Regions from separate parts of the Nonomuraea sp. NPDC005501 genome, predicted to be linked through region 1. Evidence: predicted binding sites of a transcription regulator. Region 1 holds the regulator's gene; the other holds the start of a gene.
The links. The regulator LexA, encoded in region 1, represses DNA repair genes until DNA is damaged. The targets are predictions, from matches to a motif close to TCGAACANNTGTTCGA.
Positions count from the first base shown of each region.

Region 2: a site for LexA is predicted at 667-682, ahead of ABZS51_RS28480 (SAV_6107 family HEPN domain-containing protein). Genes of this name have one in related genera too.

Region 1 is NZ_JBEXDT010000095.1:8,716-15,624, forward strand. It holds gene ABZS51_RS34260 (aminotransferase class I/II-fold pyridoxal phosphate-dependent enzyme) at 1-1,060, opposite strand, end outside; gene ABZS51_RS34265 (helix-turn-helix domain-containing protein) at 1,145-1,612, opposite strand; gene ABZS51_RS34270 (MFS transporter) at 1,698-2,912, shown strand; gene lexA (transcriptional repressor LexA) at 3,332-4,039, opposite strand; gene ABZS51_RS34280 (hypothetical protein) at 5,458-5,733, shown strand; gene nrdR (transcriptional regulator NrdR) at 6,464-6,909, shown strand, end outside.
Region 2 is NZ_JBEXDT010000068.1:3,502-10,410, forward strand. It holds gene ABZS51_RS28470 (cytochrome P450) at 1-378, shown strand, start outside; gene ABZS51_RS28475 (ferredoxin) at 389-583, shown strand; gene ABZS51_RS28480 (SAV_6107 family HEPN domain-containing protein) at 946-1,392, shown strand; gene ABZS51_RS28485 (transcriptional regulator) at 2,073-2,567, opposite strand; gene ABZS51_RS28490 (universal stress protein) at 2,871-3,737, opposite strand; gene ABZS51_RS28495 (amino acid permease) at 3,737-5,158, opposite strand; gene arcC (carbamate kinase) at 5,201-6,136, opposite strand; gene ABZS51_RS28505 (arginine deiminase) at 6,192-6,909, opposite strand, start outside.

The DNA.
Region 1 (6,909 bases):
TGGCGAAGTTCAGCCGTACGTGGCCTTCGCCGCCCGGGCCGAACCCCGCGCCGTCGCTCAGCAGGACCTTGGCCTCCCGTTCCAGCACCTCGGCCATGCCCGGACGGCCGTAGTCGAGCCAGGCCAGGTACGTCGCCTGGGGCAGGCGGTAGCCCACCCCCTCGGGCAGGCGGGCGGCGATCGTCTTGCGGTTGCGGTCCAGCAGGGCGACGGTCTCCTCCAGCCAGGCGTCGCCGTGCCGCCACGCGGCGATGGTGGCCTCCACGCCGAACACGTGCGACGACCCGTACAGGAACGGCGGCTGCGCGGCGAGCGCCTCACGCACGGCGGGGGAGCCGATGTGGGCGACCGAGCAGCGGATGCCGCCCAGGTTGAACGCCTTGGTCGCGGACGTCAGCGTGACCGTCCGCTCGGGCAGGAGCGTCGCGAATGGGATGTGCTGGTTCGGGGCGTACGTCAGATCTGCGTGGATCTCGTCGGCGATGACCAGCAGGTCGTGCCGTTCGACGTGCTCGGCCAGCTCCTCCAGCTCCCGCCGGGTGAAGACGCGGCCGGTCGGGTTCTGCGGGTTGACCAGCAGCAGCACCCGGCACCCGGACAGGTCGGGCACCTCGAACCGCCATGAGTCACCCTCGTCGGGCACGAGCTGGAGCGGCGTGAGTGGCCGGTCCATGGTCTCCAGCGTGCCCAGGAACGGGTGGTAGGCCGGGGTGTGGAGCGCCACCCCGTCGCCCGGCCGGGTCCACACGTGGAGGATCACCTGGAGGGCCTGGTTGATGTCGGAGAAGGTCCGCACGAACCCCGGGTCGGGGCTCCAGGAGTACCGGGCGGCCATGCGTTCGGCGAACGCCTCCGCCAGGGGTCCGCAGCCGGGATCGTCAAGCCAGATCGGGTAGCCGAGATCGCCCTCGGCGCGCCGCCTCAGGGCTTCGGCCACCGCGGGGGCCGTGGGCAGGTCCATGTCGGCCACCCAGGCGGGAATGACGCCGGGACCAGCTTTGGCCCACTTCAACCCGTCGTGCAGGGCCTTGAGGTCATTGGGGCTCGTTGCATCGGTCACCGGATAATTCTAGATTTCCGGCGCTTTGTCGCCAGATGCGAGGGCCGGCTGCGGACCGGGGAGGCGGATCGGGGGAGCGGCGCCTCAACGGGAGCGCGGCAGGGCGGTCTTCCGCACGTGCGACGCCTCGACGGAGAGCGGCGCGCCGTCCTGGCCGAGCGGGTGGAGCCGGGGAAGCTGCCGCCCTTGGCCGTCGACGAGGATGGAGTGCGGCTCGTCCGGGGCGAAGGCGTGGCGCTCGCCCCATTGGCGGAGAGCGACGACGGCCGTGAAGAGATCCTGCCCGGCTTCGGTGAGCCGGTAGGTGTGTCGTCTGCCGTCGGTGGCGGCGCCCTTGTCCAGGATGCCGTGCTCGACGAGCCTGCGGAGCCGGTCGGTGAGGATGTTGCGGGCGATCCCCAGCCCCTGATGGAACTCGGTGAAGGTCGTCGCCCCGTCCATCGCGTCGCGGATGATCAGCAGGCTCCACCGGTCGCCGATCAGGTCGACGGTCCGCGCGACCGGGCAGGCCGGGTCGGTCCAGGCGCTTCCCGCAGCGAGTGTGACGTTCACTGGGCCCTCCGCAATGAGTTGCAATATGAAACCAGTATGCCCTAGCGTCAGATGAGTTGCATTTCGCAACTTATCGGAGGGTGATATGGCGTCAGGATTGACCGGGAGGCAGCGGGCCGTGCTCGCGCTGGTGTGCGCGGTGGCGGTGTCGACCATCTACGGCATCCAGCCGGTTCTCGAGGCCGCGGGCGAGGACCTCGGGCTGAGGGAAGGGGCGCTGGGGTGGCTGGTCGCCGCCGGCCAGATCGGCTATCTGGCGGGGCTGGTGCTGCTGGTCCCGTTCGGTGACCTGTTCGACCGCCGCAGACTCATCACGGTGCACCTGCTGCTCACAGCGGCAGGCGCGGGGGTGGCCGCCGCCGCGCCCAGCGGCGGCATCGCGATCGCGGGCCTGGCCCTGGCCGGCCTGTTCGCCGTGGTCGTCCAGATCACGGTGGCCTACGTCGCCGCCGTCTCGCCGCCCGGCGAGCGCGGCCGCAACATCGGAGTGGTCACCTCGGGCGTGGTCATCGGGATTCTCGGAGTGCGGGTGGTCGCGGGCACCTTGGGCGAGCTGGCCGACTGGCGCATGGTCTACCTCGTCATCGCCGGGCTTTGCGCGATGCTCGCGCTCGCCGCCCGATTCACCCTCAAGGCCGACATCCGCCGCTCCCGAGCCCGGTACGGGCAGTTGCTGTCATCGGTGGGCCGTCTGGTGGTCGGCGACCGGCTCTTCCTCAGCCGAGGGCTGGTCGCGTTCTTCCTGTTCGCCTCCTTCGGCACGCTGTGGAGCGGACTGGCGCTCCCGCTCGGCGACGCGCCGTGGCACTTCGGCACCACCGAGATCGGACTGTTCGGACTCGCCGGTCTCACCGGGGCGCTGGGCGCGGCCCGGGCCGGCCGATGGGCCGACCGTGGACTGGCGCCCTCGGTCACCTGCTGGTCGCTGGCCCTGCTCACAGCCGCGTGGCTGCTGATCGGTCAAGCGGGGTCATCGCTGTGGCTGTTGATCGTCGGCGTCATCCTTCTGGACTTCGCCGTGCAAGCCGTTCACGTCAGCAGCCAGCACCTGCTCACCGCCGCCCGCCCCGACCAGAGCAGCAGCGTCATCGGCGCCTACATGGCCTTCTACTCCCTCGGCTCCGCGCTCGGCGCGATCACCACCACGTGGGCCTACAGCGCCGCGGGATGGCCGGCCGCCAGCCTGCTCGGCGGAGCTTACGCCGCCCTCGGACTCCTCGTCGCCATCTCGACCCGACGTTTCACCGCCCTGCCGGGGGCGCGGCAACCGGGTGAGTCCGTATCGGCTACGTCCCGCTGACACTCGGTGGCGCGAGCGCACGGCGCTGAGCGAGCACCGTTGACCGGCCTTGCAGCCCCGGCCACTTCCTCAGGGCTTCCAGCATCTCCCGGCCACTACTGCGTTCAGCCGGTGGGTGCGGAGGCCGTCACCTGGTCCGCCGCCCTGGCCGCCGGCTCGACTCGACCGCCGCTACCGGGGCAGGGCTCGAACTCGAACATCGCGATTGGGGCAAGGGCACGAGTGGGCTGCCGTGACCGGGGCAGAGCTCGACTCGAACGCCGTGACCGAGGCAGGGCGCGAGTGGAGTGCCGCGACCGGGGCAGGGCTCGATGCCGGGCTCGACGAGCTCAACGCCGAGGGCGAGGAACGAAGGCTGCCGGTGCTGGTCGCGGCTCCCCGGGGTGCTCCCGGGGAGCCGTCGGCGGTGGTGGGGTGGGTCAGAGGCGGCGGAGGACCGCCACGACCTTGCCCAGGACGCTGGCCTCGTCGCCGGGGATCGGGTCGTAGTTGGGGTTGTGGGGGACCAGCCAGACGTGGCCGTCCTTGCGCTTGAAGGTCTTGACCGTGGCCTCGCCGTCGATCATGGCGGCCACGATGTCGCCGCTCTCGGCGACGGGCTGCTGACGCACGACCACCCAGTCGCCGTCGGCGATGGCGGCTTCGATCATGGAGTCACCGGCGACCTGGAGGAGGAACAGGGTGCCCTCGCCGACGAGTTGCTTGGGCAGCGCGAAGACGTCTTCGACGCTCTCCTCGGCGAGGATCGGCCCACCGGCGGCGATCCGGCCGACCAGCGGCACATAGGCGGCCGTGGGCCTGCTCACCGTGGGCTCCTCGGAGGAGGCGTCGGGGTCGACCCACAGTGCCGGCTCGCCCGGCAGGCGGACTTCGAGGGCGCGCGGCCGGTGCGGGTCACGCCGCAGATAGCCCTTGCGCTGCAACGCCGTCAACTGGTGCGACACGCTCGACGTGCTCGTCAGCTGGACGGCCTCGCCGATCTCACGCATGGACGGCGGATATCCGCGCTGTTGCACCGAATCGCGAATCACTTCGAGAATCTTGCGCTGCCTGGGCGTCAGGCCCAGGGAGTCGCGCCGGCGCACCGCGAGGTCTGTGACCCCGTTTGCGTCATCTCGCTCGCTCATGCTCTCCTCCTCGTCGCCGGGTGGCCTGCCGCTCCGGCCTGCCCTCCCGGTCCGTGGTCTCCATGTCGCACACAGCGACCGTATCGCTGTTGAAGATCATCTTCAAACAATTGTTCGAGTCGTCCTCGAAATTATCAGTGGCGTGGTGTACAACATCGTACGGGAGTTCGATCGACACCGTGTTCGATTTGCTGATCTTTATTGGGTCTTTTTCTCGGACCCGGACGGCGGGGAGGTCAATCGTGCGCGTCACCGCGGTCACGGACATGACCAGCGAAGACGCCGGACGGCAGCGGGTCGCCGAGGGCCGTACAAAGGCGATCAAGAACGACGGTGTTGGGGGCGGGCGGACTGTGGGGGAGGACAAAGCGTTCAGTATTCGCGAACGCCTCGGTTTGCGCGACAATTCACCATCCAGGCGGGGCCGAGGTGGTGGTGGTCAGGTGGCGAGAGTGGCCGGACGCAGAACGACGGCAGGGCAGCTGCAGGACGGCTGCAGGACGGCCGGAGCCGACACGCCACGCTCGTTGGTCATCGTGCGGAGCTCGGCGTCACCCACGGGCAGGGGCCGAGCCGTACCCCAGGGGGAGGCGGTCGCGGTGCGTGGAGATGGGACCGAGCCGTGCTCAAGGGGGAGGGTGTCGCGGTGCGTGGAGATGGGACCGAGCCGTGCTTCAGGGGAAGGCGGTCGCGGGTGTGTGGAGATGGGCGCCGGCCCGTCGTGACGGCGGGTCGCGTGCTGTGAGGCGGATCGGCTGAGCGCTTCGGGCGTTCTGGGCGTACTGGATGGTAGGGCCGGGCGCGGCGACCGAGCCCGCGCGGCCGGGTGGACCGCAGGGGTCACTTCGAGGGGTGGGGTTCAGATGCGGGAGGACGTCTCGCGTAGTGGTGGTGCGTCGCCGGGCGCCGACGCGACGGCGGCCCGCGGGGCCGGTCGCGCCTTCGCCGCGGGAGGAAGACCCCAGCTGTGGCTCGTACCACCCCCCAGAGCAGAGGCCGAGGGCCTCGGCCTCCCGGCTGGGCGACCCGGAAGGAGGGGCGGCGGGCCGGGCGGGGGAGGCACAACCGTCCCGGAAGGCCGGCGGGCACGGGGAGGCGGCTCGTTTCCGGCGAACCGGTCGGCAGGGGCGGGCGGCCGGGGCGGCGGGTCTGTGCCGGTGGCGCGGATCGGCTCTGTCGTTCAGGGTGGCCGCAGTGAGGCGGCCGCAGCGGGCCGGGGGCGAGGATCCGGCCAGAAACGAGGGGCCGGCCAGGCGCGAAGGGGCGATCAGGGGCGAGGGTTCGGGGAGGGCCGAGAGGCGGGGCTCGGCTCCGGGGCTGGTGAGAGGCGACGGGGAGCGCTCGGGCGAAGGGCCGTGCGGAAGGGGTCTGTTCGGATGGGGTCTGTCCGGAGGAGGGGCGCCGTTCGGAAGGGGCCCATGCGGACGGGGCCCGTGCCCGGGAAGCGCGGGCGGCGGGCGGCGCCGGTGCGGCTCACCCGTCGCGGACGGGCCGCGATCATGGTCGCGGTGGCGGCGCTGTTGTCGCTGTGCGGCTTCTGGCTCGGCACCAGAACGGCCGCCCACGCCGCCACGCCCGCCCACGCCGCCACGGCCACCCACGCCGCCACGACAGCGAATGCCGCTACGACAGCGAATGCCGCTACGTCCGTCGCTTCGACGGCCGTGCACGCTTCGACGGCCGTCCAGGCTTGATGGCGGCGTGCTCCTTCCCGCGCAGAGGTGCGTACGGTTGATCGCGCGAAGCTGACTCGCGCAGGCGACCCCTGACCCGGTCACCGTGGAGTCCTTCGCTGCTCTCGCTCGTCGAGGGGGCCCGTCCTCGCGTGGCCGCGCGCCGACCTTCCGCCGAGGACGATGGGCGGTGACTGCACGGCGGTGGTTCCGGCCGCCATCCTTGATGGGCGCGTCACGCGGCAGAATCAGCTTGGTCAGGTAACGCCGCAGGGCGGCCGCACCTCGCCGTCACCGCACGCAGCGCCCGCTACGAGGCGGTGGCGGTTCGGCGAGTCGGTCCGGCTCCACAGGGGGCGGAGCCGGGGCGAAGGGCACGGTCTCGGGGGTCTGAGATGCGGCATAGGTTTTGAACCTGTGTGGATGGTGTTCTTTCCGCTTACAGGGCAGTTCAGCGGGGCCTACGTAGCCAGAAGGGGCCGACACGCCGGGCGGGCGGGAACATGCCGTGCTGATCAGCGGCTTCCCTGGGACGCCTGTGGCTCAACTTGCGTTCATGGTCGCGCGCTTCTACGGTTGGACCACAACATCTAGTACTTACACCGATGTAGTTCACCACACCTTGTGTTTTCGTGACCGCACCATGGCATGCCATGGTGCGGGCGTGAGCGTTCCCTGGTCAGCCTGGGCAGGGGCGTTCGCGCGGCGGCGAGGGCCGGGTGGGGTGGCCGCGGGGCAGGAGGCGAAACGCGTGCATTGTCCGTTCTGTCGCCATCCTGACACGAGGGTCATCGACAGCCGCTCGACGGATGACGGCGGCGCGATCCGGCGTCGCCGCACCTGTCCCGAGTGCGGCCGCCGGTTCACCACCCAGGAGACCGTACTCCTCATGGTGAGCAAGCGCAGCGGCGTGACGGAGCCGTTCTCGCGGGACAAGGTGGTCGCGGGCGTGCGGCGGGCCTGCCAGGGCAGGCCGGTCAGCGAGGACTCCCTGGCCCAGCTCGGGCAACGGGTCGAGGAGGCCATCCGGGCGAGGGGAGCGGCGGAGATCCCCTCGAACGAGGTGGGCCTGGCGATCCTGGGCCCGCTGCGGGAGCTGGACGAGGTGGCCTACCTGCGGTTCGCATCGGTATATCGCGGTTTCGAGACCTTGGCGGACTTCGAGGCCGAGATCGAACAGTTGAAGGCGGAGAAGGG
Region 2 (6,909 bases), on a different contig from region 1:
GAGGAGCTGCTGCGCTACCTCACGATCATCCACATCGGCCCGATCCGCACCGCGCTGGAGGACGTCGAGGTCGAGGGCGTCGCCATCGCGAAGGGCCAGTCGGTCGCCCTGTCCCTGCCGGTCGCCAACCGCGACTCCGCCCGCTTCCCCGGCGGGGATACGCTCGACGTGACTCGGCCCGCCGGCGGCCACCTGACCTTCGGGCACGGCATCCACCAGTGCCTCGGGCAGCAGCTCGCCCGGATCGAGATGCGCATCGGCTACCGGGCGCTGCTGCGCCGCTTCCCCGGGCTGCGCCTGGCCGTGCCGCCGGAGGAGGTGCCGATGCGGACGGACATGAGCATCTACGGGGTGCACCGCCTCCCCGTCACGTGGTAGGGAGATCATCATGGAGATCAAGGCAGACACGACCGTGTGCATCGGGGCGGGCATGTGCGCGCTCACGGTGCCCCAGGTCTTCGACCAGAGCGACGAGGACGGCACGGTGGTCCTCCTGGAGACGGCGCCCCCCGAGGAGCTGGAGGAGGCGGTCAGGCGCGCGGTGACCCTGTGCCCGTCGGGAGCGCTGTCGGTCACCCCCTGACGCCGCGCGAGGGGTGCGTCGAGAGTCCCTATCCGACATGCCGATCGAACCTGTGTTCTGAAACGGGTTGACACCGAGCGTGATCGAAATTATGTTCGACGTAGTGGCGTGAGGCTCGCGGCTCACGTCGAAGGACCTGGTCGCGGGCCACGCTTCCCCCAAGCGGGACCCGCGGTCAGGCTCCACGGGCGAAGGGCGTGTCCTCGTCGTCGGCGGAGACGAGTCGGGGCACGTCCTGGCCGGACGGGGAGAGGGGAAGCTTCTCGTCCGGCCCGCCCGGCGGAATTGTCGGTGGCGCCTGCGATTCTGGCTTCACCGGTGGTGACGCCGGCAGCCGCCCACGACCCCAAGGAGGCGTGCACATGGCACCACGGTCAAGAGACCCGCAGGGTCCCAGGCTGTCGCCCGCCGTTCGGGCGCACCTGACGGATTCCCGTTCCTGCCTGGCGGAGGCGACGGTCGCGCGCACCCCGGCATCCCGATATGTGGCAGCACACCTGGCGGCGCTCCGAGCGGCCGCCGCGATCCTGGCCGCCCGGCCCCGGCCGATGGAGGGCCGCAGGCGCCGCCTGCGCAGCGCGTGGGAGCTGCTGCCCGAGGCGGAGCCCGAGCTCGCCGAGTGGGCCGCCTACTTCGAGGTGAGCGCCGCCAAGCGCGCCGCCGCCGAGGCGGGCATGGTCCGCGGCGTCTCCGCGGCCGACGCCGACGAGCTGCTGTCCGAGGCCGACACCTTTGTGACGCGAGTGGAGGAGATCCTGGGGGTCCCTACCCAACCCCAGTTGCCCGTCGACGTTCCTTTGGCCGGGTGACCCGCCGCCGCACCCCACCACCCCAGGGCCCGACCCTCTTCTAGCGCCCCTTTCGACCGGACGCGCGCAGCATCCCGGTCAGACGGCGAGCCCTCGCGGCACGCGTCGCCTCGCCCGGTCACCTCCGGGGGCCCCTCACGCGCGGCGGACGATTCCTGCCCACGCCCGCGTCGGAGTCGGCGTCCAGCTTGCCGGAGCGCTGCGAACGAGAAGCGTCACGGCGGGTCCCCCTCGCCCGAGCCGGCACACGGCCCCCGCACCGCCCCCCTCGAAGCGCAGCGGCCCCACCCGCACGCGGCCTCCCGGTGCCCGCCCACAAGCGCCTGCGGCCCCACCCGCCCGCCCCGAAGCGCACCCGCCCGCACGCGCATGCCGGAAGCCCAAGCAGCCCGCACGCGGCCTCCCCGCTCACGCGGCCTCCCCAGCGCACGCCTGAGCGCGCGGCCCTGTCCAGTGCACGCCCGGAACTGCCCGCGGCCCCGAAGCGCAGGCGGCCCGCGAAGCGCAGGCGGCCCCGAAGCGCACGCAGCCGTACGTCAGAACTGGGGCCGGACACGCCTGAGGGGCGCGCAGTGCGGTGCGCGCCCCTCAGGTGAGAACATCGCCCCCGGAACGGGAGCCGACCGAGCGGGAGCCGGTGGGGCCAGGTGCCGGTGGGGCCGGGCCCGGGTCCGGCGGGGTCAGAACGACTCGACCGCCCGGCGCGCCTCCGCGTCGAGGACACCCCAGCTGATGAGCTCCTCCGTCAGCTCGCTGGGCGACTTGTCATAGATCACGGCCAGGGAGCGCAGATCCTCCTGGCGGATCGACAGCACCTTGCCGTTGTAGTCGCCACGCTGGCTCTGGATGGTGGCGGCGTAGCGGGCGAGCGCTCCGGCCTTCTCCTTGGGCAGCGTGGCCAGCCGCTCCAGGTCGATCACAAGCTTCGGGGTCGGCCCGAGCGGGCTGGGCGCGGCACCGCCCGGCAGGAGCTCGGAGACGGGCACCCCGTAGAAGTCGGCAAGCTCGGCAAGCTTCTGCACCGTGACCGCGCGGTCGCCACGCTCGTACGAGCCCACGACCACGGCCTTCCACCTGCCACGCGACTTCTCCTCGACCCCGTGCAGGGACAGACCCTGCTGGGTGCGGATGGCGCGCAGTCGTGCACCCAGCGACTTCGCGTACTCAGACGGCATCGTGTGGCCCCCCGGCTCTCGTATGTATCGCTATCAGTAGATTGTGCTCCCTCGCGGTGAACGCCGAAGCCACCGGGGGTCTGGTGCCGAATACGGCACCATCGGTAGCCATGGCCTTGGGTTTACCCCCAAAACGCCGCGAGGTGTGGTTACGCACAGTGACGGTAAAGGGGAGGACGCCTAAGGTCAAGCTGATTGGAAAAAAGATGCCGAATCCGATCCGGGAGGCTACGCCACATTAGCCCCAGTTGTCCCGGCAATAACGGTACTTCGTCACGATTTGTCGAGTACGAGATTTCCGTTTCACGGCTGCCGAGTGAGGATCATCACAGGGCACGTGGCCGCCCGGACAATCTTGACGGAGGTGTCACCGAGGAAGACGCGGCGCAGCGGCCCACCCGTGCTCGACGCGCACAGGAGCAGCTCCCCGCTCACCCAGGACGCGGTGGCGAGCGCCTGGCCCACGTTCCGCCCCTCCAGCACCTCGACCTCCACCTCCAGCCGCCGCCGGTGCCCCCGGGCCGCCGCCTTGAGGTCGGCCGCCGTCTGGTCGCGCAGCCGTTCGAGCATCCGCTCCTCGACCTCGACCCGCCTGCCGCTGCTGACGACCAGCGTCACCAGCCGCAGCGGCACCTCCAGGGCGGCCGCCGCCTGGGCGGCCGAGACGACCGCCGCGTCGGCGGACGGGCCGCGCCGGTAGGCGACCGTGATGCGCTCGAAGGCGCCCGGCGGCTCGTCCGCGAAGCCGCGCGGGGCCAGCAGCACCGGCACCGAGGAGGAGTGCAGCAGCTGGTCGGCGGTGCTGCCGATCTCGATGCGGCCCTTGCCGCCGCCCGGCGCCGAGCCGATCACGACGACGTCCGCCCCGCGCCTGCGGGCCAGCTCCACCAGCCCGCGCCCGCTGCCCTTGTGCATGTGGATCACGTAGTCGGCGTCGTCGCCCACGATCTGCCGGGCCTGGGTGAGCGTGCTCTCGGCCTGCTCCTCCAGGTAGGCGCGCCAGGCGGTCTCCTCCGCCCGCGCCGGTCCGGGCGTGGTCCAGGCCGGCGGCTGCACGGTCGCCACCGTGAGGCGCCCCCCGGCCTGCTTGGCCAGGAGCGCGGCCAGCACGATCCCGTCGCGGCCCCTCGGCTCGGGAATGGCTCCGGCGAGAATGTTGTCGAACCGCATCAGACCACCTCGGCGTTCAGCCGCGACTTGCGGAAGCCGTACAGGAAGTATCCGGCCAGGCCAGCCAGCATCCACAGCCCGAACGCGATCCACGTGACGCCCGCGAGCCCGGCCATCACGATGGCACAGAAGATCGCTCCGAGCACCGGCGTGACCGGGAAGAGCGGCGTGCGGAAGCTGCGGGGCAGCTCGGGGCTGCGGTAGCGGAGGACGAGGACGCCCACGTTCACGATGAGGAACGCGAACAGCGTGCCGATGCTGGTGGCCTCCGCGAGCTGCCCGAGCGGGACGAACCCGGCGAGCACCGAGATGAACGCCGCGACGATCAGCGTGTTGGCGACCGGCACCTGGTGGCGCGGGTTGACCTTCTGGAACACGTGGGGGATGAGCCCGTCACGGGACATGGCGAACAGGATGCGGGTCTGGCCGTAGATGACGGTCAGCACGACGCTGGCGATGGCGATGACCGCGCCGAAGGAGATGATGATCCCGGCCCAGGTGGAGCCGGTGGCGAGGTCGGCCACCTGCGCCAGGCTCGCCTCGGTGCTCTCCGGGTTGAACTGGGTCCACGGCATGGCCCCGACCGCGGCGGCGGCGACGAGCACGTACAGGACCGTCACGATGACCAGCGACAGGATGATCGCCAGCGGCAGGTCACGCCTGGGGTTCTTGGCCTCCTCGCCGGCCGTGGAGGCGGCGTCGAAGCCGATGTAGGAGAAGAACACCTGCGAGGCGGCGGCGGTGATGCCGGCCACGCCCAGCGGCGCGAACGGCGTGAAGTTGCGCGCCTCGAACGCCGAGAACGCCACCACGCAGAAGAACGCCAGCACGACGATCTTGATGATGACGAACACGGCGTTGGCCGTGGCGCTCTCGGAGGCCCCGTACAGCAGCACCCAGGTGGCGAGCACGACGATGAGGATGGCCGGCAGGTTGATGACGCCGCCGTCCTGGCCGGGCGAGCCGATGATCTCGGCGGGCAGCTGCCACCCGAACAGGCCGTGCAGGAACGAGTTGAGGTACTGCCCCCAGCCGACGGCCACCGCCGCCACCGAGACGGCGTACTCCAGCATGAGGCACCAGCCGCACACCCAGGCGATCAGCTCGCCCAGCGTCGCGTACGCGTAGGAGTAGGACGAGCCGGACACCGGGATGGTGCCGGCGAGTTCGGCGTACGACAGCGCCGAGAACAGGGCGGTGATGGCGGCGAGCAGGAAGGACAGCACCACCGCCGGACCGGCCTTGGGCACGGCCTGGCCGAGGATGACGAAGATGCCCGTGCCGAGCGTGGCGCCGACGCTGAAGAGCGTGAGCTGCCACAGGGACATGGTGCGGCGCAACTCGCCGCCCTCGCCCCGGCCGCCCTCCGCGACGATCTGCGCGGTCGGCTTGGTGCGGAAGAGCCGTTGGGCCAGTGTCACCGGGAACCTCCTTCGGACCTAGAGCCGGGCCTGGAGCCGCGCCTAGAGCGTGCTCGTCAGGGGCCAGCGGGCGTTGGGCGTGACGATGGTGCCCGCGGAGCCCTCCAGGATCTGCTCCGCCTGGTCGAGCCGGCCGATGGCGGCCATGTCGCCCGTCGTCTCGACGAACCGGCACACGGCCTCGACCTTCGGCCCCATGGAGCCGGCCGGGAAGTCCAGGGCGCGCAGCTCGTGGGGGGTGGTGTGGCCGATCTCGCTCTGCCCGGGGGTGCCGAAGCCGCGCATGACGCGCGGCACGTCGGTGAGGATGAGGAACGCGTCGCACTCGAGCGCCTCGGCGAGCATCGAGGCGGTCGCGTCCTTGTCGATGACGGCCTCGACGCCCGACAGCCGGCCGTGCTCGTCGCGGATGACCGGCACGCCGCCGCCGCCCGCGCAGATCACGACGACCTCCTCGCGCAGCAGCCGGCGGATGAGCCGGGTCTCCACGACCCGCTGCGGCGCGGGGGAGGGGACGACGCGCCGCCAGTAGTCGCCGTCCTGCTTGACGGTCCAGCCGTACTCGGCGGCCAGCTTCCCCGCCTCCTCGCGGTCGTAGACCTGGCCGACGAACTTGGTCGGGTCGTCGAAGGCCGGGTCGACCGCCGACACCAGCGTCTGCGTGACCATGGCGAGGACCTGGCGGCCGGGCAGCGCGTTCTGCAGGGCCTGCAGCATCCAGTAGCCGATCATGCCCTGGGTCTGCGCGCCGAGCGCGTCGAAGGGGTACGGCCTGGTCAGGTGGTGGTCGGCGGCGCTCTCCAGGGCGAGCAGGCCGATCTGGGGGCCGTTCCCGTGCGTGATGACCAGCTCGTGCCGCTCGGCCAGCTTGGCCAGCGTCCGCACGGACGAGGCCACGTTGGCGACCTGCGTGTGCGCGTCCGGCTGCTGCTGCCGCTGGAGCACCGCGTTGCCGCCCAGCGCGACGATGACCCGCATACGGTCCCTCCTCATCCCACCGAAGACGCAGTCCCGCTCGAAGAAGCAGTCCCGCTCAGATGCCGTCGCGCTCGATCGGGCAGCTCATGCAGCGGGGGCCGCCGCGGCCCCGGCCGAGCTCGCTGCCGGGGATCGTGATGACCTCGATGCCGTTGTCGCGCAGGAAGTTGTTGGTCGTGGTGTTGCGCTCGTAGGCGATGACCACGCCGGGCTCGACGGCCAGCGCGTTGCAGCCGTCGTCCCACTGCTCGCGCTCGGCGGCGTAGACGTCCTGCGTGGGCGTGAGCACCTCGATGTCGTCGAGGCCGAGCGCGCGGCCGATGGCGCGGTGCATGTCCTCGGGCGGATGGTCGGTGACCTTCAGCTCCTTCTCGGTGTCGCCCGGCTCGATCGTGTACGACGGCAGCATGCCGAGCCCGGCGTACTTGGTGAACACGCCCACGTCCACCATGGTCATGACGGTGTCGAGGTGCATGAAGGCGCGCGCCTTCGGCATGTCCAGCGCCACGATCGTGCGCACCGACCCGGCCTGGAACAGCCGCTGCGCGAACATCTCGACGGCCTGCGGCCGGGTGCGCTCGCTCATCCCGACGAGCACGGCGCCGCGGCCGATGACGAGCACGTCCCCGCCCTCCAGCGTGGCCGGCGCGATCGCGTGGCCGGGCAGCCAGACGTGGAAGCCGCCCTTCTGCGGCTTGCCGAAACCGTCGGCGAACGTGGGATGGAACTGGTAGACGGCCTCCATGTTCACGGTCTCGCGCATGCGGGCCTTC